3 regions of the Niveibacterium umoris genome follow, and region 1 is predicted to be linked to each of the others. Evidence: predicted binding sites of a transcription regulator. Region 1 holds the regulator's gene; each other region holds the start of a gene.

Region 1 (2,199 bases):
TTGCCCGTGCGCTCGCCACCGATCCGCAGGTGATCCTGCTCGATGAACCCTTTGCCGGCGTTGACCCGATCGCGGTGATCGACATCCAGAAGATCATCCGCTTCCTGAAGGAACGCAACATCGGCGTGCTGATCACCGACCACAACGTCCGCGAGACGCTGGGCATCTGTGATCGCGCCTACATCATCACCGACGGCGTCGTGCTTGCCTCCGGCCGCCCGGCGGAGATCGTGCAGAACGACAAGGTTCGCCAGGTCTATCTGGGTGAGCATTTCCGCCTCTGATCCCCCCCCTAGCCGACGATGAAACCTTCGCTCCAGCTCCGCATCTCCCAGCAGCTCGCGCTGACCCCGCAGCTGCAGCAGTCGATCAAGCTCCTGCAGCTATCGACGCTGGAGCTCAACAGCGAGATCGAGCGCATGTTGCTCGAAAACCCGCTGCTCGAACGCGAAGACTCCGAATCGGACCCCGAAGCCTGGGGCCAGTCCGCCGCGGCGCCCAGCAGCGGCGAACAAGGCGATGCCCCGGCCGAGGGTGGCGACACCGATTTCTCCGACGCCCCCGCCGAACCGCCCGAACCGAGTTTCGAGGAGGGTGGCAGCTACGATGAAGGCAGCGCCGAATGGTCGGGCGAGGGCGGTGGCGGTGGCAGTGGCAGCGGCAACCGCGACGACGACGAGGAAACCGACTTTCAGGAGTTCCGCGCGGCCCAGACCAGCCTGCGCGATCATCTGGACGGCCAGATCGCCCTGATGTTGCTGTCGGAGCGCGATCGCGCACTGCTGCGTTTCATGATCGAAGCGCTTGACGACGACGGCTACCTGACCCAGCCGCTCGACGAGCTGATGGAACTGCTGCCGACCGAATCGGAAGTCGAGATCGAGGAACTGCAGATTGCGCTGGCACATCTGCAGAACCTCGACCCGCCGGGGGTCGGCGCGCGCTCGCCGGGAGAATGCCTGAAGCTGCAGCTGCGGCTCTTGCCCGCCAGCGCTGCACGCGACGCGGCGATCACGATCGTCGAACATCACCTTGAGTTGCTTGCGGCGCGCGATTTCGTACGCCTGAAGCGCCAGCTCGGTTGCAACGAAGAGACCCTGCGCGAGGCGCATCAACTGGTTTGCAGCCTTGACCCGCGCCCGGGCGCGAAATTTGCCGCGCTCGAAACCCGTTACGTGATCCCGGATGTGATCGTGCGCAAGGTGCGCGGCCACTGGAGTGCGACACTGAATCCGGACGCGATGCCCAAGCTGCGGATCAACCAGCTCTACGCCGGTATCCTGCAGCAGCACCGCGGCTCGGCCGGTTCGCTGGCCGGCCAGTTGCAGGAGGCGCGCTGGATGATCAAGAACGTACAGCAACGCTTCGACACGATCCTGCGGGTTTCGCAGGCGATCGTTGACCGCCAGCGGCAGTTCTTCGATTATGGGGACGTGGCCATGCGGCCGCTGACCTTGCGCGAGATCGCCGAGCAGCTCGATTTGCACGAATCGACGATTTCGCGGGTCACGACGCAGAAGTACATGGCCACGCCACGTGGCATTCTTGAACTGAAATACTTTTTCGGCAGCCACGTCGCCACAGATTCTGGCGGCGCGTGTTCAGCTACGGCGATTCGTGCGCTGATTCGCCAGCTGGTTGCGGCAGAGGATCGCAAAAAACCGCTATCCGACGCCCGGATTGCCGAACTTCTCGGCCAGCAGGGGATTGTCGTTGCGCGACGCACCATCGCAAAGTACCGCGAGTCGCTCAACATCCCGCCGGTCAGCCAGCGCAAGATGATCTAAGAGGAGTGATCATGAACCTGAACATCACCGGACATCATCTCGAAGTTACCGCCGCCCTGCGCGACTACGTAACCTCGAAACTGGATCGCGTGATTCGCCACTTCGACCATGTCACCAGCGTCAACGTGATCCTGTCGGTGGAAAAGCTCAAACAAAAGGCGGAGGTGACGGTGCATGTACGCGGGAAGGACATTTTTGTCGAAAGCATCGACGAAGATCTCTACGCCGCAATTGATGCCATGACCGACAAACTCGATCGGCAGGTTCTCAAGCACAAGGAAAAGTCCTACGATCACGGCCACGAGGCGCACAAGCGCCAGTCCGCGGAATCGTAATCACGTTCGCTCTGATGAATCCCGGCGCGTAAGCTTGCGGAAAGCCGCCGCGCCGAAGATGAGCTGAACCCGGATCT
Region 2 (2,199 bases), on a different contig from region 1:
CAACCATCTGGACGACCGCATCAGCGTGATCGCGACCCAGCCCCTGACGCGTGGCGAAAACTGGCAGGCGTTTGCGCCGGGTGAATTGAAAGTGTTCGAGCGCGGTGCCGAAAGGAACATCCGCACTGCCCTGGAAACACGTCCGCTGATCTACGCGTGAGGCCACGAGCCGTTGCGGGCTGGCCGTCGCAATTGGATTGGGCGCGTTGGCAATCGGCGCTCATGACCGTTTGCGTGCCCCCGTTCGATCCGCAACTGACTGGCGGACTGGCACCCCCGAATCACCCACGCCGTAAACACCGCCGATCGCCAGCACCTCGTCCTCGCCCTGCAGGCGCGCAGCCATGAGGCGTGCGACACAGAAAATGCGGGGAATCGGCACTGCGGTCTGGATCACGCTATCGCCGAACTCCTCGGCGCGTTCGCGCTGGAAGGTGAAGGAATTGACGTTGTTGAGCAGCACGAGCGACTGGCCGTCGTGCTCACCAAGAATCTCATGTGCTTCCCAGCGATTGAGGCCGCGGAATAGCGTGAAATGGCTCGTATCCGGAAAGCGCCGTTTGAGTTCGTACTGCGTCCAGGTGTAGACGAGGTCCAACTGCGCCTCGAGCGCATTGGTGTTGTACAGCCCGGTTGCGCGCTGTTCCAGGTACAGGCGATAAGGTTCGCCGGAGAAATCGCGAATCGGCGCGCGATGATGACGCGGCAAAAGTCCGAAGCGGGACTCGACCCACGCCTTGAGCACAGCGCCCTCAACGCTGTCGGAGTTGAAGTGCCAGCCGCGGATCAGCTTCAGGTAATTGAGCCTGCCGCGCCGCTTCGATACGCCTTGCGAATAGCCTGCGTCTTCCAGCGCATCGAGCCTGAAACTCACGCTCATGTAGTCGTAGAAAAGCTGCAGGCGAACATCCTCTGCGGGTTCTGCATCGAGCAGCGCAAAGAAGTCGCGGTGCAACTCCAGCACGCCGTCGAGCACCAGTGCAGAGGGATGCTGCTGATAGGTGTAGCTCCCCAGGATTACCGCTGGCAGATTGCAGCGGTTGATCGATAGGCGCGCCCAGGGCGGCAGCGTCGGATTGTCGCAAGCCTTGTCGCCATCCCTACACAGTGCCAGCGCTTTGTCGCATGCCGCACTGCCATTCGTAGCACCGTCAACCACGTTTTCTCCTTGTTTTTCAAACGCTTGAATCTATTTCGACGGGTCTGGCACGCGCATTGCGATTTTGAGTGCGAGACGTCAGTGCGGTGATTGCCCGATTTCACGCAACTCATGTGCCTGACCCGAAAAACGTTTCCCTCAAGGAGAAGCACCATGGCAAAGCTTCGTCAATGCGCGATTTACGGCAAGGGCGGCATCGGCAAGTCGACCACCACGCAGAACCTCGTCGCCGCTCTGGCCGAGGCCGGCAAGAAGGTGATGATCGTCGGCTGTGATCCGAAAGCCGACTCCACCCGCCTGATCCTGCACGCCAAGATGCAGAACACCGTGATGCAACTGGCCGCTGACGCCGGGTCTGTCGAAGACCTCGAACTGGAAGACGTGCTGCAGATCGGCTTCAAGGGCATCAAATGCGCCGAGTCCGGTGGCCCGGAACCGGGCGTCGGTTGTGCCGGCCGTGGCGTGATCACCGCGATCAACTTCCTCGAAGAAGAAGGTGCTTACTCCGACGACCTCGACTTCGTGTTCTACGACGTTCTGGGCGACGTGGTGTGTGGCGGTTTCGCGATGCCGATCCGCGAAGGCAAGGCGCAGGAAATCTACATTGTCGTGTCGGGCGAGATGATGGCGATGTACGCCGCCAACAACATCTCGAAGGGCATCGTGAAGTACGCCAACTCGGGCGGCGTTCGCCTTGCAGGCCTGATCTGCAACAGCCGCAAGACCGACCGCGAAGACGAACTGATCATCGCGCTGGCCGAGAAGATCGGCACCCAGATGATCCATTTCGTGCCGCGCGACAACGTTGTGCAGCACGCAGAGATCCGCCGCATGACGGTCATCGAATACGACCCGACCGCCAAGCAGGCCGACGAGTACCGCGAACTCGCACGCAAGATCGTCGAGAACAAGAAGTTCGTGATCCCCAATCCGCTCGAAATGGAAGAGCTGGAAGAACTGCTGATGGAGTTCGGGATCATGGAAGTGGAAGACGAGAAGATCGTCGGCAAGACTGCCGCCGAACTCGCAGTCTGATTCAG
Region 3 (2,199 bases), on a different contig from region 1:
TAGATCGGGTCGCGCCGCATCGTGATGCGCTCGATCGTGAAGACGGGGAAGTCCGACACCTCGTTGTAGTAGCCGGTGTGGTCGCCGTAGGGGCCTTCAGGCGCCATGTCGCCGGGGTGGATCACGCCTTCGAGCACGATCTCGGCCGAGGCCGGCACCTGCAGGTCCGAGCCCACGCACTTCACCAGCTCGGTCTTCGAGCCGCGCAGCAGGCCCGCGAACTGGTATTCGGAAAGCGAATCCGGTACGGGCGTTACTGCGCCAAGAATCGTCGCCGGATCGCAGCCCAGCACCACCGCGACCGGGAAAGGCTGGCCGGGGTTTGCCTGCTGGAACTCGCGATAATCTAGCGCGCCGCCACGATGCGCCAGCCAGCGCATGATCACCCGGTTCGGGCCCAACACCTGCTGGCGATAGATCCCGAGATTCTGGCGGTTCTTGTGCGGCCCGCGGGTAACGACCAGCCCCCAGGTGATCAGCGGCGCCGCATCCCCGGGCCAGCAGTGCTGGATCGGCAGGCGCGACAGGTCGACATCCTTGCCCTCCCAAACGATGTCCTGACACGGCGCCGAACCGACCACCTTGGGCGACATGTTCATCACCTGCTTCAGGATGGGCAGCTTCTCCCACGCATCCTTCAGCCCCTTGGGTGGCTCCGGCTCCTTCAGGAAAGCGAGCAGCTTGCCCACTTCCCGCAAGGTCGCCTTCCAGTCGCCCTCCTCACCCATGCCCCAGGCCACACGCTGCGGCGTGCCGAACAGGTTGGCGAGCACCGGCATCGCACATGGCCGCCCCTGGGTGTGTGGTTTCTCGAAAAGCAGCGCTGGTCCGCCTGCGCGCAGCACCCGATCTGCGATCTCGGTCATTTCGAGATGCGTATCGACAGGAATTGATATACGCCTCAAGTCACCGCGTTGTTCAAGTTGCGCAACGAACGCGCGCAGATCGTCATAACGCATCAAGACTGCTCCGGGCAAAACGGGCTGAGGATGATAGCGCGGCCGAGCAAAACGCCCTCGCGGCTGCGCACGCGCCTCCCAGAATATGCCAAAGCGATGAGGCGATAGACGCGACGAAATTTCTTACACATGGGTTCAGGCATCTTTTTTGTACGGCATTTTTCTTTTTGTTTTCAAACCCTTAAACAACCATCAAAAATTGGCACCGTTCATGCTTAGTACTGCGCAGAAGGAGGTCCGGGTCGGACTCCAGTGACAACGAGGTTAATGATATGAAAATGAAGACACTCGCTGCCGCCCTGCTGCTTGTTGGCGGCGCCGCAGTTGCAACGACCGCGAACGCGTCGGCTGTCATCACCAACGGCACTGTCAGCCTGGGTGTGAATGACCTCGGCCAGCTGAACTACAATGGCGTGGGCGTCCAGTACAACGCGACGGGCAATGACGGTACCGTGTATGGCTGCCCGTGCGAAGGCTGGGGTGCTGCAATCGTTTCTTCTGGCACGGCCGGCTATGCCAATAATGCCACCGGCATTGGCGGACTCACTCTGGTCAGCTTCACCTCCACGGCATCCACAGCAATTTCGGTGTCGCGCGTCGGCAGCTCGCTGGAAGTGACCCACAACTATCACCCGATCGCGGGAACGCCGAACCTCTACGCAGATGACGTCACGATCAAGAACCTGCAAACGGTTGCGATCGCGGCCGGTGACCTGCGCTATCGCCGCGTGATGGACTGGGATATCGCCCCGACCGCATTCGCTGAGTATGTGACGATTCAAGGTGTGCCGGCCGCGCTTGGCATTGCCAACGGCAGCAACGTCTATCGCACAGACAACAACGGCTTCAACGACGCAAACCCGCTGACCTTCTCGTCCTACGGTCTGCTCAACACCAACTTCACCGACGCAGGTCCGCGTGACCATGGCGCGCTGTTCGACTTTGAGTTCGCCGCCCTCGACGCTGGCGCAGAACTGAAGTTCACGACCTACTATGGCGCAGCCGGCACCGAAGCGGATGCCGATCTGGCACGTCGCCTGGTGGATGGCGATGCGAGCGATATCGACATCGGCCTGTACTCGTACGGCCAAGCCAGCGTTGCTGGCGGTCCGACGCTCGGCATCCCGAACACGTTCATCTTCGGTTTCAACGTGACGGGTGGTGTGTTTGTTCCGCCGGATACCGGCGTGCCTGAGCCGGGCAGCCTCGCGCTCGCAGGCCTTGGCCTCGCAGGCTTGGC

Evidence for each region. Region 1 encodes sigma-54, which starts transcription at its own class of promoters, with help from an activator protein. Its sites were predicted from a motif close to TGGCACGCTTNCTGCTNA; they were not measured.
Region 2: nifH (nitrogenase iron protein) is a predicted target of sigma-54. The motif match lies at 1,205-1,222, and genes of this name have one in related genera.
Region 3: GGR36_RS22025 (PEP-CTERM sorting domain-containing protein) is a predicted target of sigma-54. The motif match lies at 1,160-1,177, and genes of this name have one in related genera.

Annotation. Positions count from the first base shown of each region.
Region 1 covers NZ_JACIET010000002.1:849,565-851,763, reverse strand. The annotation lists gene lptB (LPS export ABC transporter ATP-binding protein) at 1-284, shown strand, start outside; gene GGR36_RS15845 (RNA polymerase factor sigma-54) at 303-1,787, shown strand; gene hpf (ribosome hibernation-promoting factor, HPF/YfiA family) at 1,799-2,122, shown strand.
Region 2 covers NZ_JACIET010000001.1:1,197,722-1,199,920, forward strand. The annotation lists gene GGR36_RS05245 (class II glutamine amidotransferase) at 1-160, shown strand, start outside; gene GGR36_RS05250 (NAD(+)--dinitrogen-reductase ADP-D-ribosyltransferase) at 221-1,159, opposite strand; gene nifH (nitrogenase iron protein) at 1,313-2,194, shown strand.
Region 3 covers NZ_JACIET010000004.1:61,058-63,256, reverse strand. The annotation lists gene ubiD (4-hydroxy-3-polyprenylbenzoate decarboxylase) at 1-959, opposite strand, end outside; gene GGR36_RS22025 (PEP-CTERM sorting domain-containing protein) at 1,238-2,199, shown strand, end outside.